3 regions of the Rhizobium sp. KNZ14-9A genome follow, and region 2 is predicted to be linked to each of the others. Evidence: predicted binding sites of a transcription regulator. Region 2 holds the regulator's gene; each other region holds the start of a gene.

The links. The regulator LexA, encoded in region 2, represses DNA repair genes until DNA is damaged. The targets are predictions, from matches to a motif close to TGTTCNNNNTGTGTTCNG.
Region 1: the regulator LexA is predicted to act here: its motif matches at 2,101-2,118, upstream of ACR9ZQ_RS23770 (DNA recombination protein RmuC).
Region 3: the regulator LexA is predicted to act here: its motif matches at 5,155-5,172, upstream of ACR9ZQ_RS03585 (ImuA family protein).

What each region holds. Positions count from the first base shown of each region.
Region 1 covers NZ_JBPGXB010000002.1:3,417,372-3,427,600, forward strand. Annotated here, with positions in the region: gene def (peptide deformylase) at 1-362, opposite strand, end outside; gene ACR9ZQ_RS23765 (globin-coupled sensor protein) at 459-1,958, opposite strand; gene ACR9ZQ_RS23770 (DNA recombination protein RmuC) at 2,150-3,373, shown strand; gene ACR9ZQ_RS23775 (ribokinase) at 3,418-4,317, shown strand; gene ACR9ZQ_RS23780 (methyl-accepting chemotaxis protein) at 4,558-6,897, shown strand; gene ptsN (PTS IIA-like nitrogen regulatory protein PtsN) at 6,974-7,438, opposite strand; gene hpf (ribosome hibernation-promoting factor, HPF/YfiA family) at 7,511-8,092, opposite strand; gene rpoN (RNA polymerase factor sigma-54) at 8,416-9,966, opposite strand; gene lptB (LPS export ABC transporter ATP-binding protein) at 10,123-10,229, opposite strand, start outside.
Region 2 covers NZ_JBPGXB010000002.1:2,022,232-2,032,460, reverse strand. Annotated here, with positions in the region: gene lpxA (acyl-ACP--UDP-N-acetylglucosamine O-acyltransferase) at 1-490, shown strand, start outside; gene ACR9ZQ_RS16550 (LpxI family protein) at 494-1,375, shown strand; gene lpxB (lipid-A-disaccharide synthase) at 1,372-2,541, shown strand; gene gltA (citrate synthase) at 2,573-3,862, opposite strand; gene ACR9ZQ_RS16535 (ComEC/Rec2 family competence protein) at 4,153-6,579, shown strand; gene lexA (transcriptional repressor LexA) at 6,560-7,285, opposite strand; gene ACR9ZQ_RS16525 (VOC family protein) at 7,481-8,368, shown strand; gene kdsA (3-deoxy-8-phosphooctulonate synthase) at 8,365-9,213, shown strand; gene ACR9ZQ_RS16515 (methyl-accepting chemotaxis protein) at 9,227-10,229, opposite strand, start outside.
Region 3 covers NZ_JBPGXB010000001.1:664,696-674,924, reverse strand. Annotated here, with positions in the region: gene ACR9ZQ_RS03610 (amidohydrolase family protein) at 1-1,247, shown strand, start outside; gene ACR9ZQ_RS03605 (MmgE/PrpD family protein) at 1,264-2,607, opposite strand; gene ACR9ZQ_RS03600 (ornithine cyclodeaminase) at 2,595-3,644, opposite strand; gene ACR9ZQ_RS03595 (helix-turn-helix domain-containing protein) at 4,080-4,475, opposite strand; gene ACR9ZQ_RS03590 (hypothetical protein) at 4,774-5,070, shown strand; gene ACR9ZQ_RS03585 (ImuA family protein) at 5,223-5,978, shown strand; gene ACR9ZQ_RS03580 (DUF6504 family protein) at 5,899-7,413, shown strand; gene ACR9ZQ_RS03575 (error-prone DNA polymerase) at 7,410-10,229, shown strand, end outside.

The DNA.
Region 1 (10,229 bases), 1.4 Mb from region 2:
TCCTTGCCTTCACGGTCGAGATATTTGACGGTGACCTGCGCCGGCCGCTCCACTTCCGCATAATAGTCGGGAATGGAAAGGCAGCCTTCCTCATAGACGGAACGGTCATCCGAGGAGCTGACGATCTCCGGATTGATGAAGACGAGCGGCTGTTTTTCCTCGCCTTCCTTCGAAAGATCGATGACGAGCATGCGGCGTGGAACGCCGACCTGGATTGCGGCAAGGCCGATGCCCGGTGCGTCATACATTGTTTCCAGCATATCGTCCGTAAGGCGCTGGAGATCGGCGTCGACCCGCTCGATCGGCTTGGAAACCTGACGGAGAACGGGATCGGGAAGAATGATGAGTGGCTTGATGGTCATGGCGTTCCCATAACCCATCTTTTCAAACTAGGGAATTATCCGCCGGGCAGGGATTGCGGTTTTTTGCAGCGCCTGCCCGGATTTTGCCTGGATTATTCAGGCTGCGCGGCGGGCGGTACCGGCAACCTGCCGACCTTCAGCACGAGCGCGGAAACGCTGCAGCAGTTCGATGAGGTTCTCGACCCCATCCTTCAGCCTGCGGGTTTCGGCAGACGTACGCTCGACCATGCCGGAATTCTGCTGGGTGATCGTGTCCATGTTGCGGATCGCCACGCTCACCTCGTTGACGCCGGTCGCCTGATCGCGGGCGGCAGCCGCAATATCGGCGACGAAGCTGTTGATGATGTCGATACGGCTGATCATGTCGCTCAGCGCCTCACCGGTGCTGCTGACGATGTTGACGCCCTCGTTTACCTGCGTCGAGCTTTCGGAGATCAGATTCTTGATCGCTTTGGCGGCATCGGCCGTGCGCTGGGCAAGCTGACGGACTTCCTGTGCGACGACCGCAAAGCCCTTGCCGGCATCACCAGCACGCGCAGCTTCGACGCCGGCATTCAGTGCCAGCAGGTTGGTCTGGAAGGCGATCTCGTCGATGACGCCGATGATCTTGGCGATTTCGGTGGAGGACTTCTCGATACCCGCCATGGCCGAAACGGCGCTGGTGACGAGTTCGCCGGAATTCTTGGCTTTCTCCTGCGTTTCGCGCACGGCGCCGGACGCCTTTTCGGCGTTGGCGGCGGTCTGGCTGACGCTGACGGAGAGCTGTTGCAGCGCAGCCGAGCTCTCTTCGACGCCAGCTGCCTGCTGCGCGGTGCGCAAGGCGAGATCGTCCGTCGCCTTGGACATCACATCGGCACCTTCGAGAATGTGGCCGGACGTGGTGCGGACAGACGTGAAAGATTCGCGAAGAGCGTTGACGGCCCTGTTATAGTCTTCAGCCATTTGGCGAAAATTCCCGGGCAGATCGGCAGGAAGGGTCGCTTCGAGATCGCCACGCGACAGTGCTTCAAGGCCGCGGCGCAGATGTTCCAGTGCCAGCGCTTGATCGGCTTCTGAGCGGGCGCGTTCTTCTTCCAACGCGTGGCGCTTTTCCTCGAGCGCTTCCAGATAGACGGAGATGGAATAATCCATGTCGAGCATCGCCGCCTTGATGACGGCGGTCAGCTTTTCGGCAAGCGCCTTTCCCTGCTGACGGGCAAAGAGCGATGGCCACTGCTTTTCCATGAGGCCACGGACGAGCTCCGACATGACAAGCGCATAGCCGCCGATATACCAGCGCGGCTCCAGGCCGATGCGGGCATGGGTGCGGCCGACGGCAGTAACACCATTCACATAGCTTTCGTCGAAATTGCCGCCCGAAAGATTGCCCCAATGTTCCTGCTGGCGCTTCTTGGCGTGGCCCATATGGGCCTTGTTGGAGAAGAAGCCTGCGACCGCCGGGGTCTTTGCGAGCTTGCTGTAGAACTTGTCGAGTGCGCCGCCGAGAAGCTCCGAGATCGCCGGCCGTAGCTCCCGCAGGTTCTTGCGCGCCTCATCGTCAAGCTCAATGAAGTCAAGGCGCTGCCTGAGGGCATTGTCGGTCTGGTGGGAAGTCATGGGGGATCTCTATCTGGCGAATGCGGAGGGAAATTGCAGCGCCAGATTTGGTGAATATGGTTTAGCAATCGTTAAGTGCGCGACCGATTTTTCTTCCGTTACAGTAAATTAGCGTCGTTAGCATTAGTAATACGGCGTGGATTGTTCACGTTTTGATCTGGATATTGCCGCTTATTTTGTTATGGTGCGGCATGACCGTGACATCCGACTCACTCACCATTTCCCTGCCGATACTGAGCCCCGGCGTGCTTGCACTTGCCGGCGGCGCACTCGCCGTTCTCATTCTCGTGACAATCGTGTTTGCCTTGCGCAATGCGGGCATCCGTCGCGAGGAAGCTGAAGAGGCCAATCTTCGCGCCGCGGAAAGCGAGGCGCGCATGGCAGAACTTCTGAAAATACAGGCGGAGATGCAGGGACGCATCTCGACCATGACGGAAGTCTTCGGTGCACGGCAGGCCGAACTCAATCAGGCGATCAACCAGCGGCTCGACGGCATGTCACAGCGCATGAGTTCGACGCTGACCGAGCAGACGAAATCAACGCATGACAACCTGCAGAAGCTGCAGGAGCGCCTTGCGGTGATTGATGTCGCCCAGAACAATATCCAGACGCTCGCCAAGGATGTCGTCGGACTGCAGGCCATTCTCTCCAACAAGCAGACGCGTGGGGCTTTCGGCCAATCGCGCATGGAAACGATCGTCGCAGATGGTCTACCGATGGGCGCCTATGCCTTCCAGCAGACGCTTTCCAACGGCTCGCGACCCGACTGCACGATCAGGATGCCGAATGGCGCACCACCGCTCGTCATCGATGCCAAATTTCCGCTCGAGGCGTGGAACGCGATCCGCGATGCAAGCGGCGCGGACGCCGGTAAGCTTGCTGGTCAGCAGTTTCGCCGTGACATGGAAGTTCACATCAAGGATATTTCCGAGAAATATCTGATCCAAGGCGAGACGCAGGAGACGGCTTTCCTCTTCGTTCCCTCGGAATCGATCTTCGCTGAAATTCACGAAAATTTCGAAGGGATCGTGCAGAAGGCGCACCGCGCACGCATCGTTATCGTCTCGCCTTCGCTCTTGATGCTGTCAATCCAGGTCATTCAGGCCGTGCTCAAAGACCAGCGCATGCGGGCGCAGGCGCATGTCATCCAGGGAGAAGTCGCCCTCCTCATGGACGATCTCGGCCGGCTCGACGAGCGCGTACGCAAGCTGCAGGGACATTTTTCCCAGACGCAGCGCGACGTGGACCAGATCATTACCTCAGCGGACAAGCTCACCAAGCGCGGCGCGAAGATCGAGGCGCTGGAATTCGAAGCAGGCGGCGACGGCAAGCCAACCCGCGAGAACGAGCCGTCGGCGAAATCCGTCGAAAGCCGAACCGGGTTGCTCAAGCTCAGGGTGGTTGACGAGGAGTGATCGCTTCGGCAGTGTCGCGGCCCGAAGCAAGGGACGGACATGCCATGATCACAGTTTTCGGCTCCATCAATATGGACCTTATCGCCACGACCAAGCGCCTGCCGAAGCCCGGCGAAACAGTTGCCGGCAACAGCTTTGCAACGGCTGCCGGTGGCAAAGGCGCCAATCAGGCGCTCGCCGCCCGGCGAGCAGGCCGCTATGTCCATATGGCGGGCGCTGTCGGCAAGGATGCCTTTGCCGAGGGCGCCCTTGAACTGCTCGACGGCGCAGGCACCGACCTTTCCCGCGTCAGCCATGTCGAGGGGCCGACGGGCACAGCTCTCATTCTTGTCGGCGGCGACGGCGAGAACATGATCGCGGTCATTCCCGGCGCGAACGGCAAGGTGAGCGGCGACAACGCCGAGGCTGCCGTCAACGCCATGAACGAGGGCGATATACTCATGCTGCAGCTCGAAATTCCTGTCGAGGCGGTCGAGCACGCGCTTGCTGCCTCTCGCGCCAAGGGCATCACCAGCATTCTCAATCTTGCCCCGCTCATTCCGGATGCGCCGCGACTCGGCCGGCTGGCCGATATCGTCATTGCCAATGAAACCGAGTTCGAGCGGCTGGCGGGACAGGAAAACATGAGTGCCGGTGACCGCGAGGCGGCGTTGGAGCGCCTGCATGCCGAGACCGGCCAGACGCTGATCGTCACGCTCGGCGGCGATGGCGTCATCGCGATCCGGGATGGCCAGATTTCCCGGGCGCAGGGCCTCGTCATCGAACCCGTCGATACTGTCGGCGCCGGCGATACGTTCTGCGGTTACTTCGCAGCAAGCCTCGATGAGGGGCTGGATTTCAACTCGGCGCTGCGCCGTGCAGCGGTCGCCGGCTCACTTGCCTGCCTGAAGCCGGGGGCACAACCCTCCATTCCGCTCGCAGCCGAAGTCGCAGACAGAATATAGTCCAGTCCAGCCGCGAACAATCGATAGAAAGCCACCCCTAGTTTTGGGGTGGCTTTCCGGATTTGCTGCCGAAACATAGCGAATTTCATTCAAATTTAAGAGGTTTCTGGCGATCCTTCGGGCGATCGCCACCTCGTTCATCTTCGAGGCGGTCAACCCCATGGCTGCTCCATGATAGAGCGTGCCTTACCCGCTGTGCCGGAGAATGGCCCTTCGGTGCGTCCTTGCCCCAAGGAATCTATGTTCATTTTCAGAATGAAATCGCTTGCGGCGAAGCTCATCGTCATTACCGGTGCCGCCATTGCACTGGTGCTTGTCGTTTCGAACCTCTTCCTCATCGACCAGACCCGTAACCGCGTCCAGACCCTGACGCTGGATCAGGCCAACTCGGAAGCCAAGTCGATCGCCAACGAGATTGCAGCCAATGTCGGCGAGCTTGCGAGCGCTGCTCGCACCATGTCGGGCGTCGTCGGACGCGGACATGAAGGCAAGATCCTCGATCGCAAGGGTATCATCAGCATTCTGAAGGCCAATCTCGAACAGAACGCTTTCGCCTTCGGCAGCTGGTTCTGCGAGCAGCTTGGCGCCTTCGACGGCAAGACCACGGAAATCGCCAACAACAATGACGAAGGCACCAACAAGGTCGGCGCCTTTACGCCTTACTGGTCGAAGAACAGGACTGGCGACATCCAGTTCTCGACCTTCGACAACGATTACACCGCCGAATGGTGGAAGCTTGCTGCCGACAGCGGCAAGGGCGCGATCACGGCGCCCTACCTCGCAGAAGGCACCGACGTCCCGACGCTGCTGACTTCGATTGCCTATCCGGTCATGTCCGGTGGCAAGATGATCGGTGTGGAAGGCGTCGATATTTCGCTGAAATCGCTTACCGACAAGGTGCAGGCGCTGCGCCCCTTCGGCTCCGGCCGTGTGACGCTGATCGCCCAGAACGGCAACTGGATCGTCGCTCCGACCCCCGACCTGATGTCGAAGCCCTATGGCGACAATCCTGGCTCGGCTGACGTAAAGGCTGCGCTTTCGTCCATGAAGGTCAGCCTCGTCAAGAACCTCAGCTTCGACGGCCTCGATCCCTTCGACCGCGTCGTCTATCCCTTCGCAGTTCCCGGTCTGAACGCCAACTGGGTTGTGCTGGTTGACGTCCCGCACACGGCGATGAATGCTCCGGTCCAGGACCAGACCTTCATGATGGTCATCAATGGCATCATCGTGCTCGGCGCCGTGCTGCTTGCCCTCTACTTCGCCGTCCGCTCGCTTGTTCAGCGTCCGCTCGCTGGCCTCGTTTCCAGCGTCAAGGCACTGAGCGACGGAAAATATGACGAAACGGTCGCCGGTCAGAACCGCGCCGACGAAATCGGCTCTGTCGCCAAGGCTCTCGAAGGCTTCCGCTTCGCGCTTGCCGATACGCGGCGTCTCGAAACCGAGGCTGACAACCAGCGCCTTGCCGCCGAAACCGAACGCGGTCGCTCGGAATTGGAACGCCAACAATCGGTCAATCTGCAGCGTCACATCGTTTCGATCGTCGGTGCAGGCCTTTCCGAACTGTCGCAGGGCAATCTCGGCCACCGCATTACAGAGGAATTCCCCGGCGAATACGGCAAGCTGAAGCAGGACTTCAATGCTGCTCTCGCAAGCCTCGAGGAAACCATCAACACGATGAGCCTCAGTGTCGTCAATATCGGCTCCGGTACGGGCGAGATCAGTAACAGCGCCTCCGACCTTGCCAAACGCACCGAGCAGCAGGCGGCAAGTCTGGAAGAGACGGCAGCGGCGCTCAACGAGCTGACCGCCCAGGTCAATTCCAGCGCCGAGAACGCCCGCACCGCAGCTGACAACGTCAATCTCGCCTGCGAAGACGCCGAGAAATCAGGAGAAGTGGTGCAGAAGGCGATTGCCTCCATGCACGGTATCGAACAGTCCTCGACGGAAGTTTCGCGCATCATCGGTGTTATCGACGAGATCGCCTTCCAGACGAATCTTCTGGCTCTGAACGCCGGTGTCGAAGCGGCCCGCGCCGGTGAAGCAGGCAAGGGCTTTGCAGTCGTCGCACAGGAAGTCCGGGAGCTCGCTCAGCGTTCGGCGAATGCCGCCAAGGAGATCAAGACACTCATCAACACCTCGGCCGCCCAAGTCAAGGAAGGCGTCGATCTCGTCGGCCGCGCCGGCGACACGCTGCACAAGATTGCCGAGCAGGTGATGGGCATCAACGGCCTTATCCGTCAGATCTCGGCCTCGGCCAGCGAACAGGCCATCGGCCTGAAGGAGATCAACCAGGCCGTGAACCAGATGGACCAGGTCACGCAGCAGAACGCCGCGATGGTGGAAGAAACCACTGCTGCCAGCGTGACGCTGAACGACGAGGCCCAGACGTTGAAGAGGTTGGTCACCCGCTTCCGCGTCTCCGGGCAGGGAAATGCCGCGGCAACACTGCGCTCCACCGCACAGCAGATGCGCGCACCGGCTGCGCCGGCACCACGCGCGGCCGCTCCGGCACCGCGCCGAGCCGTTGCCCAGTCTCGCGGCTCAGCGGCTGTTGCCCAGGATAATTGGGAAGAGTTCTGATCGCTGATCGCATGACAAGAAAAAGGCGCCTGAGCGATCAGGCGCCTTTCTTGCATTCCGGGTAGATCGTCGACCGTCAGGCAGCGTTCGACGTCTGCTCTTCATTGAGGAAGGCATAAATCGCCGAAGCGGAATCGGTCGCGCGCAGCTTGGCGACCAGATCATGGTCGCGCAGGACACGGGCGATGCGCGAAAGCGCCTTGAGGTGATCAGCACCGGCGCCTTCCGGCGCCAGAAGCAGAAACACCAGATCGACTGGCTGGTCGTCCAGCGCTTCGAAATCGACGGGCTGTTCCAGCCGGGCGAAGATACCGACGATGGAGTGGATATTGACGAGCTTGCCGTGGGGGATGGCGATGCCGTTGCCGACACCGGTCGAGCCCAAGCGTTCGCGCTGCAGGATCACATCGAAGATTTCCCGTTCGGAAAGCCCCGTAGTCCTGGAGGCTTTTGCTGCCAATTCCTGAAGCAACTGTTTCTTGGAATTTACCCTGAGGGCGGCAATGATCGCATCCTGGTGCAGCAAATCTGCCAATGCCATTTCTTTTTCCTTCTGTCGCCGAGAGCACGGGTCCGGGGGAGCGGCGCCCTGCGCCGCTCCCCCGCCCTGATCTCAGCCTTTGATATTGGCCGAATCGATCCAGCCAATATTTCCGTCGTGACGACGGTAAACGATGTTGAGCTGTTCCTTGCCGGGGCTGCGGAACAGGAGAAGCGGCTCGTCGGTCATGTCGAGCGCCATGACGGCGGTTGCAACAGACATCGTCTTGAGCTGCTTGGTGCTTTCGGCGACGATGGCCGGAGCGAAATCGTCCGGAACCTCGTCTTCATGATCGGGAACCGCATCCATGACGGTGTAGGCGACTTCTGCAAAGCCGTTACCGTTCAGATGATTTCCGGCGTGGTGATCCTTGAGCTTCCGCTTGTAGCGGCGCAGCCGCTTCTCGATACGCTCGGATGCCGCATCAAAGGCAATCTGCGGATCCATGGCCTCGCCTGCCGCATGCAGCACGACGCCGCTATCGAGATGAAGCTTGCAATCGGCGGAAAAACGAGAGTTCGACTTTTCCACGATCACCTGACCGGAATATCCCCCGTCGAAGTATTTCGTGACGGCCAAACCAATTTGGTCCTCGATCTTTTGACGGAAGGAGTCACCAATTTCCATATGTTTACCGGATACACGCACACTCATGGAGTTTCCCTTCTTATGGTAGTTTGCGAGTATCAGTTTACGCCAAGCCTTAACCTCATCCAAGCACTTCGCGCAATCTCAAGCAAGATGAGCTCAAGTCTGCGTGTCCCTGGTGCCTTGAGGATGATGGGGATAATGCCCGGATGCCCTTCGCTGCTCCGATTGCGGCGGGCTTCTAGCGACAGCCTCCCGGAAAGTCAATAGCCCGGCACAGCGAGGTCTAGCATACGCGGAAAACGTGCATTGAAAATCCCATGAAATTGGGATGTCTCCGCCATCAACGGTTCCAGGCGGCGATCATTGGCTCGCCCCAACGTTGCAAGTCAGAAACCGGCGACCTTGGCCAGTGCGCGCTTTTCCCTGCGGCGCTGGACGGAAGAGGCGATGTTCATCGCCTCGCGGTATTTGGCGACCGTACGACGAGCGAGATCGATGCCGCCCTTTTTGAGCATATCGACGATATCATCATCGGAGAGTACCGCATCCGGGCTTTCCTGCAGGATCAGCGTGCGGATCTTGTGGCGAACTGCTTCAGCCGAATGACTGTCACCGCCCTCGACGGCGCTAATCGAAACCGTGAAAAAGTATTTCAGTTCGAAGAGGCCGCGCGGCGTCAGCATGTATTTATTCGACGTGACACGGCTGACCGTCGATTCATGCATCTTGATCGCCTCGGCCACCGTCTTCAGGTTCAGCGGCCGCAGATGATCGACGCCGTGCAAGAGGAAGGCATCCTGCTGGCGCACGATCTCGCTTGCGACCTTCATGATGGTCTTGGCGCGCTGATCCAGGCTGCGCGTCAGCCAGTTGGCGGTCTGCAGACATTCGGAGAGGAAGGCGTGATCCTCGCCGTTCTTCGCGACGCGCGAAAAATAGGACTGATTGACGAGGACCCGCGGCAGCGTATCCGGGTTGAGCTCGACCAGCCAGGCGCCATCCGAGGAGGGGCGGACCACGACGTCAGGCATGATCGCCTCTGAAACGCCAGCCTCGAAACCGCTGCCGGGCTTCGGATTGAGTTGGCGGATTTCGGCGAGCATGTCGAGCAGGTCTTCCTCATCGACGCCGCAGAGGCGTTTCAGGGTGACGAAGTCGCGGCGCGCCAGCAATTCGAGATTTTCGACCAGCGCCTGCATGGCGGGATCGAAACGATCCTTCTGGCGAAGCTGGATCGCCAGGCATTCGGCAAGGCTACGGGCGAACACGCCGGGCGGATCGAGCGTCTGCAGCGCTGAGAGCACGCGCTCGATGTCGTCTGCATCGGTACCGAGACGCTCGCCGGCTTCCGCGACATCGGCCTGCAGATAGCCGGCATCGTCGAGCTGATCGACCAGATTCTGGGCAATCAGGCGATCGGCCATATCGGGCAATATGAAGGGTATCTGCTGGGCAAGGTGGTCGCGCAAAGAGACCTGACCGGCGACGAACTCATCGAGATCGTAATTGCTGTCAGCACCTTCGGCGCTGCCCGGCATGGATTTCCACTGGCTGATGAGTTCGGGGGCGTCGAGGCGCTGCGGTGCGCCGTCATCGGGGAAGACATTGGTGTAATTGGCATCCAGCTCGTCACTCAGCCGGCTTGAGCTCCCATTATCGTACCAGTCGCCGGACAGCGTTTCGCCGCGATCCTCATATTCGCCGTCCCCCGCATCATCCGTTTGCTGCGGGTATGGTTCGTCCGCAGCCTCGCCGCGTTCCCCGGCCTCGCCCTCGTCCGACGGAAGTTCCAGAAGTGGGTTCTTCTCCACTTCCTGGGCGATGAACTGAGTGAGTTCGACATGCGTCATCTGCAGCAACTGGATGGATTGCATCAGTTGCGGTGTCATCACCAGGGACTGGTTCTGTCGCAGAAAAAGATTGGCAGACAGGGCCATGGCGGACGCGAAACTCCCTCGACTCCTCCAGGAAACCGCGTCTGATGAAGATTTCAGGCCACGGAATTCCGAGTTGGCCCAAAAATTGCTTTTTTATCCTACTTGGTCAAGCGGAACCTATGCCGCAGCCGCAATTTTCTGTCGTGCAGGACCGGTTCAGAGACTGAAATTGTCGCCCAAGTAAAGCCGGCGCACTTCCGGATTGTTGACGATGTCGTTCGCGCGTCCGTGGGTCAGCACTTCGCCAGCATGGATAATATAAG
Region 2 (10,229 bases):
GACGGTAGTCGGCGACAACAGCCTTTTTCTCGCCTATTCGCATGTCGCCCATGATTGCCGCGTCGGCAACCATGTCATCATGTCGAATAATGTCATGCTGGCTGGCCATGTCTCGGTTGGCGATCACGCAATCATCAGCGGCGGCGCCGCAGTGCACCAGTTCACGCGAGTTGGCAAATATGCCTTTGTCGGCGGTCTCTCGGCCGTGAGTTACGATGTCATTCCCTACGGCATGCTGAACGGCAATCCAGGCATTTTGAGTGGCCTCAACGTCGTCGGCATGACGCGCGCCGGCGTTGATCGCGCCGTCATTCACACGGTTCGCCGTGCCTATAAGGCGATCTTCGAGGGTGCCGGCTCGATCCGCGAGAATGCAGCCCAAATCCGCGACGAATATGCCGATTGCGAGCAGGTGGTCGAGATCCTCGATTTCATCGCGGCCGAAAGCGATCGCGCGTTGTCTTCGCCGAGCCGGGGACAGAAGGGCTGATCTGTGGCTTCCGCTGGCGATACCGCTGAAGGCCGGCTAGCGATCATTGCCGGCGGCGGCCTTCTGCCGTCGTATGTCGCCGAAGCTGCGCGTTCGGCCGGCGAAAATCCAGTTATCGTGATCCTGAAGGATGAGGGCGACCGTCGTTGGGACGGTTTCGACCACGCCACGATCGGTATCGGTGATTTCGCTTCGCTCGATCGGCTTTTCAAGCGGTATGGAGTGAGCCGTGTCGTCATGTCGGGCAGCGTCCGTCGGCGACCGGAATGGCGCGAGGTGCGGCCGACGCTGCGTATTCTGACCAAGGTACCCGCCGCCATCCGTACGCTGCTTTCCGGGGGCGACGACACCGTTCTGAAGATGGTCATCAAGCTGATAGAAGGGCGAGGTCTGCGTGTCGTAGGCGCCCATGAGATTGCACCGGATCTGCTGGCAACCGCAGGCCCGCTGGGTGCTGTTTCGCCCAATGAAGAGGATCGTCGTGACATAGAGCGCGCAGGCAAGGCGGCGGATGTGCTTGGCAGTCTGGATATCGGGCAGGGCGCTGTATCGATCGGCGGACGCGTCGTCGCTGTTGAGGGCGTTGAGGGCACGGACGGCATGCTTGACCGCGTGGCGAACCTCAGAGCAGCAGGCCGCATATCGCCGCGCCGGCGCGGTGTGCTGGTCAAGCTCAGTAAGCCGCAGCAGGATATTCGCGCCGACCTGCCGGCGATTGGTGTGTCCACCGTGCTCAACGCCAAAGCCGCCGGGCTTGCAGGAGTGGCCATCGAAGCCGGCCGGGCGCTGGTGCTTGATCGCGCCGCACTCATTAAAGTGGCAGACGAAAACGGTCTTTTTGTCTGTGGTATCGACAAGGGCTTGCCGGGATGGGGGCTTCAATGAGCGACAGACCGCTGAAGATTGCCGTCATAGCCGGCGAAGTCTCCGGCGATCTCTTAGGTGCCGATCTCATTGCCGCGCTAAAGAGGATCCATTCTGGGCCGATCGAACTCGTCGGCGTCGGCGGTGAGGGGTTGCAGAGCCAGGGATTGAAATCGCTCTTCGATTTCTCCGAGCTTTCCATCATGGGCATTACCCAGGTGCTGGCGAAGCTGCCGAAGCTCTGGTCTCTCATCCGGCAGACGGTAGCGGCGATCATCGCGTCCAAACCCGATATCCTGCTCATCATCGACAGCCCGGACTTTACCCATCGCGTCGCCAAGCGCGTGCGCAAGGCGCTGCCGGACCTCCCAGTCGTCAACTATGTCTGTCCCAGTGTCTGGGCCTGGAAGGAATATCGCGCCCAGCACATGCTCGCCTATGTCGACCATGTGCTGGCCGTACTTCCTTTCGAGCCAGCGGTGATGCAGCGTCTCAACGGGCCGGCGACAACCTATGTGGGTCACCGTCTGGTTGCGGACGCAGCGCTCCTGGAGACCCGGCGCCTGCGCGCTGGCCGGCAGCCCGGCAACGGTGCGATCCTGCTTCTTCCCGGCTCGCGCTCCTCCGAGATCAAGAAGCTTCTGCCTTATTTCGAAGCCGCCGCCAATGAATTCGTCGCCCGCAATGGACCGATACGCTTCATGCTGCCGACTGTGCCGCACAAGGAAGCGTTTGTGCGCGAAATGACGGCGGGATGGAAGATAAAGCCGGAAATCGTTGTGGGTGCCGAAGCGAAATGGAAGGCCTTCGCCGAAGCCGATGCGGCCATGGCAGCGTCCGGCACGGTGATCCTGGAACTGGCGCTGGCTGATGTACCCGTCGTTTCCGCTTACAAGGTCGACTGGATCATGCGCATGCTGACGTCAGACATCAAGACCTGGAGCGGCGCACTGCCCAATCTGATCGCCGACTACGCGGTCGTGCCGGAATATCTGAACGATATCGTTCGCGGCGCAAGCCTCGCGCGCTGGATGGAGAGGCTGTCAGCCGACACCTACCAGCTCAAGGCGATGAAGGAAGGCTACGAGCTCATCTGGCAGCGCATGCAGACAGAAAAGCCGCCTGGAGAGCATGCAGCACAGATATTGCTCGATGTTCTAACCAACAAAAAACCCGGCCACTCCTGACCGGGTTTTCTTTTTGCTTCGAAGTCAGCGCTCAGCGCTTGGAAACCGGTACGTAGTCGCGCTTAGGTTCGCCGATATAGAGCTGGCGCGGACGGCCGATGCGCTGTTCCGGATCCTCGATCATTTCGTTCCACTGTGCGATCCAGCCGACGGTACGAGCCAGAGCGAAGAGCACGGTGAACATGGTCGTGGGGAAGCCCAGGGCCTTCAGCGTAATGCCGGAGTAGAAGTCGATGTTCGGGTAGAGCTTCTTCTCTATGAAGTATGAGTTGGTCAGAGCGATGCGCTCCAGCTCCATGGCGACTTCGAGAAGCGGATCGTCCTTGATGCCGAGTTCGCCGAGAACTTCATGCGTGGTCTTCTGCATGATCTTGGCGCGCGGATCGTAGTTCTTGTAGACGCGGTGACCAAAGCCCATCAGGCGGAACGGATCGTTCTTATCCTTGGCGCGGGCGATATATTCCGGAATGCGGTCGACAGTGCCGATTTCCGTCAGCATGTTGAGGGCTGCTTCGTTGGCGCCGCCGTGAGCGGGGCCCCAGAGGCAGGCGATGCCGGCGGCGATGCAGGCGAACGGGTTCGCACCCGAGGAGCCGGCGAGACGGACCGTCGAGGTCGAGGCGTTCTGCTCGTGATCGGCATGGAGGATGAAGATACGGTCCATGGCGCGTGCGAGCACCGGATTGACGACATATTCCTCGCAGGGAACAGCAAAGCACATGCGCAGGAAGTTGGACGCGTAGTCTAGATCGTTCTTCGGGTAAACGAAGGGCTGGCCGATATGGTACTTATAGGCCATCGCTGCGAGCGTCGGCATCTTAGCGATCATGCGCAGGCTGGCGACCATGCGCTGGTGCGGATCGGTGATATCGGTGGAGTTGTGATAGAAGGCCGAAAGCGCGCCGACGCAGCCGCACATGACGGCCATCGGATGGGCGTCGCGACGGAAGCCGGTGAAGAAGCGGCTCATCTGCTCATGCACCATGGTGTGGTGCGTGACGCGGTAGTCGAAGTCCTTCTTCTGGGCGGCGGTCGGCAATTCGCCGTAGAGCAGCAGGTAGCAGGCTTCCAGGAAGTCGCCATGCTCGGCAAGCTGCTCGATCGGGTAGCCGCGATGCAGCAGAACGCCTTCGTCGCCGTCGATATAGGTGATCTTCGATTCACAGGATGCAGTCGACGTAAACCCGGGATCGTAGGTGAAGGAAGCCGTGTTCTTGTAGAGGGCACCGATGTCGATGACGTCGGGTCCAACCGTGCCTTTTCGCACGGCGAGATCGACTGATTTGTCACCGATTTTGATTGTAGCGCTTTGATCCGTCATGCTGATCCTCCGGGGTGGCGGTGGCGCCGCAAAAGCGCCATAAGGGTTAAGCGTCCTAAGCGATAGCTATATGATCGCGAAGCTAATGCCAAGTTACCGTGATGCCATTTTGTGCATCGCGGCATCATCTTTTAGGCAGTGCAGCGATGAGCTAAATGCATATCAGAACACCATGATTTGACTGGACTTTTTGCTCCCGCGAATTTTCCTCTTATTTCAATCGATTATTGTTTGCTCGTTTTGATTTCAGGTTGCATTCTGCCGGTATCCGGGGGCGGATCCAGGCGATTATGGCAGGGTTAGAGACAAGAGAACGACAAGAGCAATCCATTGATGAAAAGATGGATTTTGCTGGCATTGCCCCGCGCGCCATTGTGACGCAATCGGCTCGGACCCAGGTTGCGATCCCATTTCGATGGCGATTGGTGACTGTTGCGAACCGATACGTCGGGTCGTCGATGCGTATGGCCACCGAAGAGGCCGGCCACGGTCGCCTCATCCTCTTCTCTCCGGTCTTCCTTGGTGCAGGTGCCGCGACTTGGTTTCTGGCGGCCTCGGACTTTCCGGCCGTGTCGCTCGGTCTCTGCCTGCTTGCTCTCCTTATTGCCGTTGCACCCTGCGGTTATGCCCGGACGAAACTGCGGGCGACGCTGCTTGCTCTACTTCTTTTTGCCGGTGGAATGCTCTCCGCGCAGATCGAAACATGGCGGGCAAAGACCCTGATCCTCAATTCAGCCGTAACGACGACGGTGACCGGCCGGATCGAACGCCGAGAAGGCGATGGCCAAGGGCGCTGGCGTTATATTCTTGACGTCACCGGCACGGATGCTCCTGAGATCAAGCGTCCGCCCGAACGCATCTCCGTGCTGGTCCGCGGGGCCACCCAGCCGTTCGAACTTGGCGACGTCATCGAGGGCAGGGCGCGTCTCACGCCTCCGGCGGGACCGGCGCTCCCCCACCTCAATGATTTTGCCTTCAGTGCCTATTTTAACGGCATTGGTGCCAACGGCTTCTTCTACGGAGCACCGAAGAGGGTTGCGGAACAGCCGGAGCGAGCGAGTTTGGTCGGTGAGGCCATTCTGGAGTCGCTTTACCGCCTGAGAAGCGGCATTGGCGATCGGATCCGCTCCACGCTACCCGGCGACACCGGCGCCTTTGCAGCCTCCCTTGTCACCGACGAGAGACGGGCGATCTCGGATGAAACGACGGAGGCGCTGCGGCAATCCGGCCTTGCGCATATCATCGCGATCTCCGGCCTCAACATGGCGCTTTCCGGTGGCATCTTCTTTGTCGGGCTGCGCGTCATTCTCAGTCTTTTTCCCGGCATTGCCCAGGCGTGGCCAACCAAGAAGATCGCGGCGGCCGGTGCGCTTGCTGCGGTGACGGCCTACTATTTGATCTCGGGTTTTGCCGTCTCCGCCGAACGTGCCTTCATCATGATGGCGATTATGCTGGTTGCCGTCTTCTTCGACCGGCCGTCGATCAGCCTCAGAAACGTGGCGCTATCCGCTCTCATGATCCTCGCGGTCTCGCCATCGGAAGTGCTCGGACCAAGCTTCCAGATGTCGTTCGCCGCAACACTTGCCCTGGTCGCAGGATACGACCTTTGGAAAGGGCGGCCGATGCGGGAGAATGCCTTTGCCAAGCTGCCGATCATGAAGCCCTTCTTCATGGTTGGTGGCTTCTTCGGTGGCGTTTTCCTGACGTCGCTGATCGGTGGTTTCTCGACGGCGCTGTTTTCGATCGAGCATTTCCACCGGCTGACTGCCTATGGCCTGCCGGCAAATCTCGCGGCCATGCCGGTCATCACCTTCATCGTCATGCCGGCCGGGATGCTGGCAATGCTGCTGATGCCGTTTGGTCTAGACGGCTGGCTATGGCCGGTGGCAGGCTTCGGGCTTGATCTGGTGATCACCATCGCAAAGGCAGTAGCGGGGTGGGGCGGCAACATAGATGTAGGCCGCTTGCCCGGCTGGTATTTCCCGACCGCCGTTTTCGGATTTCTGCTGCTGACCCTGCTCAGAACCCGGCTGCGGCACATGGGAACGGCAATTGTCGCGGTCTCGACGCTCGCTGTTGTTCTTCTTCCATCGGAGGCGATGCCCGATATCGCTATCTCCGAAGATGGCGGCCTGGTCGCTATAGTCGATGGAGAGGCGATGGCTTCGAACCGTGAAAAGCCGCCCGCCTTCATCTTCGAACAATGGCAGAGGGCCCTTGCCGTCGAAGAGCATCAGAAGCCAGTTATGCTTCAAGCTGCCAAGGCGCCCACTGCGCCTGATGGTCAAAGACTGCAACTGTCACCCGACCAACAGAATGAAGCCAGAGAGGCAATGAGACAGGCAGTCGCCATTAGCCCGCCGTCACGCTTCTCCTGCCTGAAGGGCGCCTGGTGCACCACTTTGCTCGTCAATGGAAAGAAACTGACCGTCATCGACAATGCTGCCTATCTTGGGCCAGCTTGCGATACGGCTGATATTGTTGTGACCCCTGTCCGATTGCGCGTCGACCGCTGTCGCTCCGGCGCGCTGCTCTTTACCGGCGAGACGCTGCGCAAGACAGGTTCTGTCGAACTTCGATTCACCGATAAGGGAATTGAGGTCGCAACCGCATTCGACACATTAGGACGACCCTGGATGCGCCACCGCGCCTATGATTGGCGCAGTAACACATTCGCAGACGCCAATCTGTCACCGGTCAGTGATAGCGGCGAATGAGGCCGACGAGCTTGCCCTGGACCTTGACGCGATCCGGCGGGAAAATGCGGGTCTCATAAGCGGGGTTTGCTGCCTCGAGCGCAATCGATGCGCCCTTGCGGCGGAAACGCTTGAGCGTTGCTTCCTCGTCATCGACGAGCGCGACGACGATATCACCCGGATTGGCCGTGCTGCCATTGCGGATGATGACCGTGTCGCCATCGAAGATACCGGCTTCGATCATCGAGTCGCCGCGAACTTCCAGCGCATAATGTTCACCGGAGCCAAGCATATCGGCGGGAACGGTGATGTCATGCGTATTGTTCTGGATTGCCGAGATCGGAACACCGGCGGCGATGCGGCCCATGACGGGAACGGAGACCGCATTGCCGTTATCGGCAGCGGGTGCGGGCTTCGCCGAGGCAGGAGGCGCCACAGGCTGGGGCTTGCCGAGGCTGCCCTCGATGACGCTCGGTGAAAAGCCGCGCCGAGGCTGCAGGCTCGGGCTGTAGGCTTCCGGCAGTTTGATGACTTCGAGCGCGCGCGCCCGGTTCGGAAGCCGGCGAATGAAGCCGCGTTCTTCGAGCGCCGTGATCAGCCGGTGAATACCGGATTTCGAGGCCAGATCCAGTGCGTCCTTCATCTCGTCGAAAGACGGTGGAACGCCTGACTCCTTCATCCTTTCATGAATGAAAAGAAGGAGTTCCTGTTGTTTGCGCGTGAGCATGGCGTCTCCCCAGTCTTGAAACAAATCCAGAACGGACACTATATGTTCCATATGTGTTCCGCAAGTAGCTAAATTTTCGTAAAACTTCTGTTCAATCTGTCGAGAATTTGATTTTTATCGCCCTTATGCCTGTCTGGCCTTGTTTCACGAGGCTTGCTGAAGCACATCTCCTTGTCACTGCTGGGAGAAGAACCGATGAGCCAAGACACGCTTCCGATCGATCATCTCGTTTTGCCGGTTACCGATATCGACCTAGCCCGCGAAAGGCTGGGCAAGCTGGGCTTTACCGTCGCGCCCGATGCCCGCCATCCCTTCGGCACGGAGAATGCCTGCGTTTTCTTTGCCGACAAAACCTATCTTGAGCCGCTCGGTGTCGCGAGCGTCGAGGAGAGCGAGGAGACGGCACGTGAGGGCAATGTATTCACGGCCCGCAATCAGGCTTTCCGCTTCCGCTGCGGCAGCGAGGGACTGTCCGCCATCGCCTTCGCCACCGCGGATGCAAAGCATGAACATGCTCGATTCGTGAAGGGCAGCATCTGCGCTGGTTCTGTGCTGCAGTTCGAACGCCCTGTGAGAATGCCGGATGGCACGGAGAGCATCGCCGGCTTCCGGCTTGCCTTCGCTGCCGACCTCCGGGCGCCGGATTTCTTTCTCTTCGCCGTCGAGCGCATCAATCCGCTTCCAACCGATCGCAAGGTGCTGGAGACCCACGCCAACGGCGTGACGGGCATTGCCGAGATCGCGCTCGCAGCCCCCGAGCCGACAGCCTTCGGCGAGTTCGTTGGCTCGGCGGCAAAAGCCGCTTCTGCTGGCGATACGAGTTTCGGGCTGGAGGTGCTTACCGGAAGCGCAAAGATCAGCCTGATGACCCCGGAGGGGCTGGAGGCCTATTTCGATCTGGCGACGCCGAATATCGATCGCGGCCTGCGCGGTCGGGCGATCCTCTTTGCCGTCGGCGATCTGGCCGTGACAGAAGCGCATTTGGCTGCTAACGGGATGACCTACACACGCAAGGGCAACCGTATTCTGGTGAAGCCCGCGCCCGGCCAGGGCGTGCTCTTCGCTTTCGAGGAAACATCATGAGCTCTACTACGAACTCCGTTGTGACGGTCGGCGAAGGCGCCGGCAAGGTCACCTTCTCCAATGCTGCACGTCTGTCGCTGATTGCTGGCGCTTGCGAAATGGAAAGTCGCGACCATGCGTTCATGGTTGCCGGCACGTTGAAGGAACTGTGCACCAAGCTCGGCATCGGGCTCGTCTATAAGACCTCGTTCGACAAGGCGAACCGCTCTTCCCTGTCGAGCAAACGCGGTGTCGGCCTTGAGAAGGGGCTTGAGGTTTTTGCCGATCTCAAGAAGGAACTCGGCATTCCGGTTCTGACCGACATCCACACTGAAGAACAGTGCGCCGAAGTGGGCAAGGTTGTCGACATCCTGCAGATACCGGCCTTCCTGTCTCGTCAGACGGATCTCCTGGTGGCTGCGGCAAAGACCGGCCGCGTTATCAACGTTAAGAAGGGCCAGTTCCTGGCGCCCTGGGACATGAAGAACGTGCTCGGTAAGCTCAATCAGAGCGGCAATCCGAACATCTTGCTGTGCGAGCGCGGCGCTTCCTTTGGTTACAATACGCTGGTCTCCGACATGCGTTCCCTGCCGATCATGGCAGCAACCGGCGCCCCCGTTATTTTCGACGCCACGCATTCAGTCCAGCAGCCCGGCGGGCAGGGGGAAACCTCCGGCGGAGAGCGGCAGTTCGTGGAGACGCTGGCGCGCGCTGCCGTGGCCGTCGGCGTTGCCGGGGTCTTTATCGAAACCCATCAGGATCCGGATAACGCGCCCTGCGACGGGCCGAACATGGTCTATCTCAAGGACATGCCGCGGCTTCTCGAGAAGCTTCTCGCCTTCGACGCGATCGCCAAGGCCGCCTGAACGACAGGCAGCATCAGGCTGCCGCGCGGGACGGGCGCCTTTCCTCCAGTGCGAAGCGGGAGAGCATGCGCCCGAGATGGGACGCCTCGTTGCCGAGTTCCTGGCAGGCGGCGTTTGTCTCCTCGGCCATCGCGGCATTCTGCTGTGTCACCTGATCCATACGGTTGACGGCAGCGTTGACCTCGACGAGCGCGACCGACTGTTCTGAAGACGAGCGCACGATCGCTTCGATCAGCGCCGTCACCTGCAGCACCTGGCGGTCGATATCGCCGAGTGCCTCGCCGGTGCGGTTGACAAGTGCCACGCCCGCGGAGACCTGCCGCGACGACGTCTCGACGAGAAGCTTGATCTCCTTGGCGAGATTGGCGGAGCGGCCGGCGAGCTCGCGGACTTCCTGGGCGACGACGGCAAAGCCTTTCCCTGCGTCTCCGGCGCGTGCTGCCTCGACGCCCGCGTTGAGCGCCAAAAGATTGGTCTGAAAGGCGATCTCATCGATGGCGTTGATAATATCGCCGATCCTGACCGCTGATTCCTCGATCTTCTCCATGGCGGTCACCGCTTCGCAAACAATCTCGGCGGAACGTGCCGCACTCTCCTTCGTTGCCGACATCATCGCATTGGCTTCCTGGGCTCGCTCCGATGAGGTCTTCACCGTGACTGTGATCTGATCCAGTGCCGAAGCCGCCTGTTCGAGCGAGGCGGCCTGGTTCTCGGTGCGCTGTGCCAGATCATTGGTGCTGAGCGCGATTTCGCGCGAACTGTCGCCGACCGTATTCGTGGCGGCATAAATGTCCTTCATGGCATCGGAAAGAATGATGATGCTGGTATTGAAGGTCTCGCGAAGTTTCTCATAAGTGTTGGCGAACTGCTCGTTGAGACGCACGGTCAGGTCGCCGCGCGAAAGCCGCTCCAGGCCGGCACTCAGGCTTTCGATGACGCGCTGGCGTGTGGCATTCTCCACGCTCTTCGATGCGTCGAGTTCGGCATTGCGGCGCATCTGTGCCTGCCGTTCCTCG
Region 3 (10,229 bases), on a different contig from region 2:
TCGATGCTGCTGGCTGCACGGTCCTGCCCGGCATGATCAATGCTCACGCGCATGGCTGTGTCCACGGGCCGTCGATGCCGAGCGGATCTCCGCCATTTGGCGAAGAAGATGTGCTCTATCAGCGTAACCGCCATCTCCTGTCCGGCACGACCACCGTCTTGAATGTCTGCGGGCTTGCCCTGACCGACGAAATCGACGCCGGGCGAGACGCGTCCCATCCGCTCGACATCCACATCAGCACCGGCCACACGCCGTCGAGCCTCGCTGCGGCGGTGGCCGCTGACGGGAGCGGTCTTTCCGGACGCCACCTGACGGCGACCATCGACGACATGCTCGCAAATGGCGCCAAGGCGCTTGGCGAGGCCGGCGGCGGCCAGACGCTCGGCGGCGGGGCACAGGACTATCGATTTCTTCCAGCCGCGATCGAGAAGACTTCGGGAGTCGTTGTCCACCCAAGATTGGCACGCGAACTCAAGGACGTTGTTCTCGGCCATAGGCTCGAGCGAAAAGATGGCGGAGACCGTGAGGCGCTCCGACGGATCATCGAGGAAAGCGTGCTCGACGGCCACTTCTCTGCAGAGACCCTTGCGACTTTGATCCACGATACGGTGATGCCATCTGTTGCGCTTGCGCGCCGCGGTCTTGCCGAAATCGCCGCGGAGGCCGCGCGCACGGGCATGCCTGCGATCTTTCACAATGCGGCGCCGACGGGCGAACAGCTGATCGACCTCGCTAGGATCCATCCCAAGGCACGCATCGTCGCAGGTCACAGCAATCATCCTTCCTTCACGACAAGCCAAGCACTGGAAACGGCGCGCGCGCTCCGCAATCTCGGCGCCTTCGTCGATGTGTCGACGCTCGATTGCATTTCCACGCGATGGCGCAACGGCCCGGACAATCTCGATGCCCTGATCGAAGCCGGTCTCGCCGACACGCTTTCTACCGACTATGCCGGCGGCGACTGGGACGGCATATTGGAGGCCATTCATCGCCTGGTTCAAAAAAGGCTCATCGCGCCCGCAGCGGCGATCGCATTGGCGACCGGCAATGTTGCGCGCATTCTGCCCGAACTGGCGGGCGACCGCGGCTTGATCGCCACGGGAAAACGCGCCGATATCGTCATCAGCGAGGCCCATAATCATGGCCGTGTCCGTCACGTTCTCGTCGCCGGCCGGATCGTCGTCTTCAATGGAAGCCTCGTCGGTCGATCGGCGGATCGGTTTCTGATGTCCTTTCCGCTCGCCTGAAGCAGATCCCAGTCTGCTAGCACGTCCGGCGGAGCGCCTGCAGGAGATCAGCGATCGCGGCAGCGCCCCCGCCTGGCAGCGCGGCGACGGCGCCAATGATGTCTTGCTGCTCTGCGTCCTGAAGCTGGTGGCGTGTCAGATTGCGGAATTTCCGGCAGATGGCCTTCCAGCCCATCGGCCGCGTCTTGTCGCCCAGCGGAGTGTGGATATCAGAGGTCAGTTCGAGCGTCCGGGTGCGTATGACGACGCGCGACAGAGTCTGCGCCGGGAAGAACCGGTCGAGATCGGGATCGACGCTCAGCCGAACCTTCTGCGCGAAACGGATCAGGTCCGTTCGGCCAAGCGCAGCTTTATCGATCGGTGCGAGCGCCTGGACGCCATCGACGGCGAGGATCGCCATGCAGAAGGGGAGGCTGTATTGCATGTCGACCAGGCTCTCCGGCGATACCTTGTTGGCAAGCTTCAAGGCCCAGGCAAAGGTCTGGACCTCGACCTCGATGATGTCGTCGGGACCAATCGTATCTGCGGCGAGCTCGCTATAGGCGTCGAGTGCGGGGTGAATGTAGCGACAACAGGCATAGGGCTTGAAATAGGTGTCGGCGATTTCCCAATGGCGACCGAGCCCGCCGAGAATGCGGCTGCCATCGTAATAGTCCGGGTGATCGAGAAGGTCCTCAGGCCCTGTAAAACCGGCAGCCGCGAGATGGGCCGCCGTTATGCCGAGCAGGCTGCTCCATGCGATACCTTCCTTGACATCGTTGCCTGTCAGCCGCGAGTAGCCGGAACTGCCATTGGCAAGCTGGTTCGGCGCCATCACGCCCGAAATGGCGAGAGCATGCGAAAGCCGGACAGGCTCCAGCTGCAACAGGCGGCCGGCTGTCGCGGCCGAAGCGAAGGCTGCCCAGCGACCGGACTGGCGTGTGCGAATTCCGTCCGTCGTCTGCGAGGCGGCGATGCGCGCGCCGACATCATAGCCGCAGATGATCGCGCTGATCAGTTCACGTCCCGTCGCTCCGGTCTGGCCAGCTATCAGCAACGCCGCGGGGATGACGCATGCCCCCGGATGGCCGCGAGCCGCGCGATTGCCGTCGTCGATGTCGAGCGCGGATGCGGCAGTGACATTGCAGAAAAGGGCACCCGCCGGCGCGCACCTGCCGGCGCACCAAATCGGCGCCTCGCCGCTGCCAAAGACCGGTGCGGCCATGGTGCGCGCAGCTACCGCGCTCGGCATGGCTAGGCCTGCGATAGCAGCGCCCAGCAGATCCAGGATACAACGTCTGGCGACGTCAGCGATGGCAGGACAATATTCTGTCGGTGCCGCCCGCACATGCTCGGCCAGAATGCGGGTCAGATAGGACATGTCCGATCCACCTCCGATCCTGCATGTGCACGGCAATATTTATCGAAGCTCGCCTGGGCGACGAAGAGATCGAGCATTGGCAGGCCGACACAGGTAACGCAGGTCGGTCCGGCATTGTCTTCGTACCAGGGTGCTGGATTTGCGAGTTCGCGTATGCCGATGAGCGGTCCGATCGTTTCCAGCGACAGGCCTCGGCTGGAAAAATGCAGGGCGATGCTTTGCGAATTGCGCCTCGAAACGGTCTGGAGATCGTCGCAAACCATGAGGCCGGTTCGAAACACCCGTTTCAGATAATCTTCCGGCGCCTCGTTGCCTCCAAGATGGAGCGTGGTCGCCTCTTGCGCCAGATCCTCGTCCGCAAAGACTGGTTCGCGGGCATTGGACGCGGTGACGACCAGGGAGCAGCAGCGCATGGTCCGGTTGTCATCGACAGGGACGAGCGGGATCTTGACTTCGCCCGAGAGCGCAATTGCAAGCGCGCGGGCGTTTTCCAATCTGCGGGCGCGGACGAAGATCTGCTCGATCCTGTCCGCGCAGGAAAAGGCAAGCGACCGGATGACGCTCTGCGCAACCGGCCCGGCTCCAACCAGATAGACGCAGGAGGCAGTGCCACGGGCAAGACATGCTTCTGCGACGAGTGAGGCATAGGTTCCGGTCCGGTCTGCCGAAAGCGCCGTCTCGTCGAGGATCGCAATCGGGCGAAGTGTGAACTTGTCGAGCAGGATGAAGGTCGATGTTGATCTCGGAAGCCCGAGGCTGCGATTGAAGGCATTGGCACCGATGATCTTCACCCCGCCATGCGTCGAGCTGACGCTATAGAGAGACGACAGCTTCCAGCCGAGACGTTCTTGGGCAAAATCAGGCTTGAAGGCGGTAAAATCGGGGACCGACCAAAACTCGTCTTCGGGCAAGGACAGGACCGCCTTGCCGCCGCGCGCAGCCCCGGACCGGATTTCGGCCCAGGCTCGCGCTGCGGCCTCGTGCACGTCCTTGGTCGTCAGCGCGCAGCCTCTCGTAGCGAGGTCTGACCTTGTCAAAAATACAATCCCGCTCAACGCGTCTGTCATCGTCTCCTCCCTTTCTAGAGCTGACGAGTGCAGAGCCAGTTTAGAGGTTTCGCCTCGTGTGGGAGGTGAAGTTTTCAGCAAGATTGATGCCCAAGGGTGGTAGCTCGGCATCGCTTGGGAAACATTTCGGTAAACTTTGCACGGACGCCGTCAGCAGGTTCAGCGGCGGCTGCATATCGAGATTCACCTGTTCAGCTATAATCTGAATGTGGGGGACGTCCTTGGAGAGCACGTTGTCTCGCAACAATGACGGCGACCTCGCTGCCAACTGCCGCCGCACCGCCGGTGCCGCAGGCCCTTGTCCGTCAGTACTGTCATTGTGGAGAATACGCTTGGGCAGAACAGCGAGCACATGGTTGCTTCGGCTAAAGCCCGATTAAGTGAACGACGACCCAGGTCGCAACGCTATTGCGCGATTTCCGCTCCGACCTCATTTTGCGTGCCCGGCCCAGATACCAGCGTGATGAGACTCCGCATCGCCTCGCGAATGGCAGGGTTCTGGATCTGATCGATTTCTGTCGGTCGTCGTCCGGCGAGGTTTGGCTCTCGCGTCGGATCGTTGCTGAAAATCTGTTCGGCCCCGCTGAACAAGTCATCCAGTGACACCCCGAGGGCGCGCGCCATTTCGTAAAGCGCACTGGCGCTGACGCGATTGATGCCTGTCTCGTATTTCTGGATCTGCGGGAAGGAAATGCCGAGCGCCTCACCAAGTGCGGTTTGGCTAATTCCTCTGCTTTTTCGAATACGCTGCAGGTTTTGTCCAACGACAGCGTCGATCGGATTGCCTTTTGGACGGGCCAAATCATTCTCCTGGTTTTGTGTTCTTTTGCGCTGAACGAGGCAGCATGGCGGGATAGAGGCAACAGGATTTCAAAGGCGGGATATAAGCGCGATCATAGGCATTTGGCCGTGCTATCAAGCTTCGTCCGACCACGCGTGTTCACAGCTGAGCACGCCGCAGACGAGATCGAGCGGCGCATTCGTCAATGACCCTCTCTCATAATTGCTGATGTCGAGCGGGGGTCGACCAGATGACGGCCGAATGGATTGACGGCGACAAGCGCAACCAAAATTGCAAGCACGGAGGCAGTCAAAATGGGTGTTTGGACGCGCATCATTCTTCCAGCCATCAACTCCGGCGCACTATCTGCCGCGTTGTAACGTCAGACCAAACGAAAAGTTCCCTGCTTTCAAAAGCAAAAGCTGGCCATCCGGTCAGGAGCCGGGCGGCCCGTCGGGCGACTGTTTCGATCATCGCTGCGGCGGCAAGGATTTCCTGGATTTGCCTGCAGACGGCCACGGAGAGTTGAGGCCGGAGGGGGGAGCAAACATAGGTATTTTTTCTTATGCCGATATTTTTCAAGTTGGTTGGAATCCGGCCATTCAGTTGAACTAACTCTATTTTTTTGCCATTAAAGGCGCGGATAGCGCCCTGTTAGGAATATTCACCTCTACAGCTACGTTGACTCACGTCTGAATTAGGAACAAATAAAGAACATATCCGCCTTCCTGCGGTGTGGATAGGTTTAATATGATGAAGACCGGACAATGGCTCGGCCAGGCGCAAACCGAATTATCTACGAGCTTCGAGAGCGCATCCAGCATCTCGAAGGGGCGGCTGCCCGTCCGAAGGCGGTTTTGCCCTTCGGTGTCGGCGAAATCGACGAGAAGCTTCCCGGCGGGGGACTCGCCTATGGCGCTATCCACGAATTCGCCGGAGGCGGGGCCGGCGCCGTCAACGGAGCTGCTGCTGCCTTGTTTGTTGCAGGCATAGCGGCCCGCACCAAGGGCACGGTCGTGTGGTGCCTGGCGCGTCCCGATCTCTTCGCACCCGCGCTCGCGCAGACCGGCCTTCATCCGGATCGCGTGATCTATGTCGAGGCGGTTCACGAGGAATATGTGCTTGAGGCCTGTGAGGAGGCCTTGCGCTTCGGCGGGCTTGGCGCGGTCGTGGCCGAAACGGTGCGCTTGCCAATGGTCGTTTCACGCCGCCTGCAACTGGCCGCGGAGAGATCCGGAACGCTCGGGCTGATCATCCGGCGCTGGCGACGCCAGACGGAAGCAAGTGATTTCGGGCATCCAACGGCCGCTGCCTCGCGCTGGCGCATTTCGGTCTTGCCGTCCGAGCCGCTGCCCGTTCCCGGCATCGGTCGGGCCAGGTGGCTCGCCGAATTGATCAGGATCAAGGCCGGAGAAAGTACAGATTTCATCGTCGAGGCATGTGATGGCCAGGGTCGTCTCCGTATATCTTCCGACGCTGCGGACAGATCGGATCAGACGCGTCGATCCGTCCCTTCCGGCTGACGCACCGCTTGTCGTGGTCGCAAAGAGCGGGTCGAAGCGATGGCTGTCGGCGGTCGACGCAAACGCCGCAAAGCTTGGCCTGACTATCGGCATGCCGGCCGCCAAGGCGCAGGCATTCGTGCGGGGACTTAACATGGTCGATGCCGATCCTGCAGCCGATCTTGCGGCATTGGAGCGCATCACCCTTTGGGCGCTCACCCGATATTCGCCTGTCGTTGCCTTGGACCCACCTGACGGCATCGTCATGGACACCGAGGGTGCCGACCATCTGCAGGGCGGGGAGGGACCCATGCTGTCGGCTCTGGTCAACAGCTTCCGCGCCAAAGGTCTGGCGGCACGGGCAGCGGTCGCAGACAGCTGGGGAGCAGCCCATGCACTGGCGCGCTCGATCGGCAACGAGACAAGCGTGGTGGCACCAGGCCAGACAGTCGATGCCGTTACCGATCTGCCGATTGCCTCGCTTCGTCTCAACGCGGAGGTCGTGACAGGTTTGCGTATCCTCGGGTTTCGCACCGTCGGTGAACTGGCGGCAACGCCAAGAGCACCGCTGACCCTGCGCTTTGGCCCGGAGATCACACGCAGGCTCGATCAGATGTTTGGCCGGGTAGCCGAGCCCATCGATCCAATCCGCTCGCCCGACTTCGTCGAAGTGTCAAGGTCCTTCGCAGATCCGATCGGCGCTGCGGAGACGATCGCCAAATATGTCTCGCTGCTGGTGCGCGGGCTCTGCCATATCCTTGAGGCAAGGGGACTTGGCGTACGCCGCACGGACCTCATCGTCCACCGGGTCGACAATACGGTCCAGGCGTTGAGGGCCGGAACTGCAAAGCCTGTCCGTGACATTGCCTGGCTGACCAAACTCCTGCACGATCGGATCGAACGCATCGATCCGGGCTTCGGCATCGAGAAGCTCTGCCTTACTGCCATCATGGTCGAGCCGCTTAAAGACAGGCAGTTTGCTTCCGCCCTGATCGAAGAGGCCAAGGTCGATATCGGCGCTTTCGTCGACATTCTCGGCAATCGTGGAAAATTCCGTCTCTACCGCGTCGCGCCGGTGGCCAGCGACGTTGCGGAGCGATCACTGCAAAGCATCTCGCCTGTCGCCGAAGAGCAGGGACAGAGCTGGCCGTTGAACTGGCCGCGCCCGGTCCGGCTGATGGATCGCCCGGAACCGATCGAGGTCATGGCGCTGCTGCCCGACCACCCTCCCGTGTGGTTCACCTGGCGCGGTAAGCGATACCGGGTGAAACAGGCCGACGGGCCCGAGCGCATCTTCGGCGAATGGTGGCAGCGATCGTCGGAATGGGTCGCCGTGCGCGACTATTTCACCGTCGCGGACGAGGCCGGTGAACGCTACTGGATTTATCGCGCTGGCGACGGTGTCGACCCCGAGACCGGATCGCATCGTTGGTTCATGCATGGAGCCTTCACATGACCTATGCCGAGCTGCAGGTCACGACGCATTTTTCTTTTTTGCGCGGCGCATCCTCGGCCGACGAACTGTTTGCGACCGCCACGGCCATCGGCATAGAGGCTCTCGGCATTGTCGACCGCAATTCGCTAGCGGGTATCGTGCGGGCACTGGAGGCATCGCGAGCCACCGGTCTTCGCCTGGTCGTCGGCTGTCGTCTCGACCTGACGGACGGCATGTCGATCCTCGTCTACCCGACAGACCGTGCGGCCTACTCGCGGCTGACACGATTGCTGACGCTCGGAAAGAGCAGGGGCGGGAAGGCCAAATGCATCCTGGCGCTCGACGACGTCGCTCTCTATGCGGAAGGGCTGATCGCCATCCTGGTGCCGGATCTCGCCGATGAGACATGCGCCCTCCAGCTCAGGAAGATGGCGCAGATTTTCCAGAGCAGAGCCTATGTAGCTTTGAGCCTCAGGCGCCGGCCGAACGATCAGATCCGGCTGCACGAAATTGCCGTGATGGCTGCCAGCCACAAGGTCAAAACCGTCGTCACCAATGACGTGCTCTTTCACGAGCCCGCCCGGCGGCAGTTGCAGGACGTGGTGACCTGCATTCGAAACCGCACGACGATCGACGATGTCGGTTTCGAGCGCGAACGCCATGCCGACCGTTACCTCAAGTCGCCGGAGGAAATGCAGCGGCTGTTTGCACGCTATCCGCAAGCGCTTGCGCGGACGATGGAGATTGTCGCGCGCTGCACGTTCTCCATGGAAGAACTGACCTGTCAGTACCCTGAGGAAGCAATTGTTGCCGGCATGGACGCGCAGCAGTCGCTTGAACACTATGTCCGGGAACACATCCCGGCGCGATATCCCGATGGCCTGCCGCAGAAGGTGCTTTGCTCCATCCGCCACGAGCTCGATCTCGTCAAGGAAATGCGCTACGCGCCTTACTTCCTGACGGTCTTTTCGATCGTTCGTTACGCCCGCAGCCAGGGCATCCTTTGTCAGGGGAGGGGCTCGGCCGCCAATAGCGCCATCTGCTACATCCTCGGCATTACCAGCATCGACCCTGAAACCAACGACCTTTTGTTTGAACGTTTCGTCAGCAGGGAACGCGACGAGCCGCCCGACATCGATGTCGACTTTGAACACGAACGGCGCGAGGAGGTCATCCAGTGGATCTACAGGACGTACGGGCGCCATAAGGCGGCACTCTGCGCCACCGTCACGCGCTACCGGACGAAGGGCGCCATCCGCGACGTCGGCAAGGCGCTCGGACTGCCCGAGGATTTGATCAAGGCACTTTCATCGGGGGTGTGGGCCTGGAGCGAGGCCGTCGGTGAACAACATGTCCGAGACCTCAACCTCAATCCCGACGACCGCCGGCTTGCACTCACCCTCCGGCTTGCCCAGCAGCTGATGGGTGCGCCACGCCATCTCGGCCAGCATCCGGGCGGCTTCGTGTTGACCCATGACCGGCTCGACGATCTGGTGCCGATCGAGCCGGCCTCCATGGTCGATCGGCAGGTGATCGAGTGGGACAAGGATGACGTCGAGGCACTCAAATTCATGAAGGTCGACGTGCTGGCGCTCGGCATGCTGACATGCATGGCCAAGAGCTTTGCCTTGCTGCGCGAGGAGAAGAATGTAGATCTCGATCTTGCGACCATCCCGCAGGAAGATGCGAAGACTTATGCGATGATCCGCAAGGCCGATACGTTGGGCACCTTCCAGATCGAGAGCCGCGCGCAAATGTCGATGCTGCCACGCCTCAAGCCCGAAACCTTCTATGATCTCGTCATCCAGGTCGCGATTGTCCGCCCCGGTCCAATCCAGGGCGACATGGTGCATCCCTATCTCCGTCGCCGGGAGGGCAAGGAGAAGCCCGAATATCCGACGCCCGAGCTGGAATCCGTTCTCGCCAAGACGCTCGGCGTACCGCTGTTTCAAGAAAGCGCCATGAAGGTCGCCATGGTCTGCGCGGGCTTCACCGGCGGTGAGGCCGATCAGCTCAGAAAAAGCATGGCGACCTTCAAATTCACCGGCGGGGTGAGCCGCTTCAAGGATAAGCTGATCTCCGGCATGATCCGCAACGGCTATGAGCCCGAATTTGCCGAAAAGACATTCAGTCAGCTCGAAGGGTTCGGTTCCTATGGTTTTCCGGAAAGCCATGCCGCAAGCTTTGCGCTGATTGCCTATGCCTCGAACTGGATGAAGTGCCACCATCCGGATGTCTTCTGTGCGGCATTGTTGAACAGCCAGCCGATGGGTTTTTATGCGCCGGCCCAAATCGTGCGCGACGCAAGGGAACACGGCGTCGCCATCCGGCCCGTCTGCATCAACCGGTCCCGCTGGGATTGCACGCTGGAACCGGTCGCGGGTTCCAACCGGCTCGCAGTTCGGCTCGGCATGCGCATGGTACGTGGTCTGGCAACGGCTGATGCCGCCCGGATCGTCGCTGCAAGAGCCGATCAACCCTTCGACAGTGTCGACGACATGTGGCGTCGTTCCGGTGTTCCTGCCGCCTGCCTGGTGGAACTTGCCGAGGCGGATGCTTTCCGACCCTCCTTCCGCCTCGAGCGTCGCGATGCCCTGTGGGCGATCAAGGCGCTAAGAGATGAGCCATTGCCGCTCTTTGCTGCGGCGGCCGCAGTACGGGAGGAAAGGACGGTCGGAGAGCAACAGGAACCAGACGTCGAACTCCGGCCGATGGCTGAGGGCCATAACGTCGTCCTCGACTACGGGCATACAGGACTGACGCTTCGGGACCATCCGGTCAGTTTCCTACGTCGAGAGCTTACCGAGCGCCGCATCGTCACCTGTTCGGAGGCAATG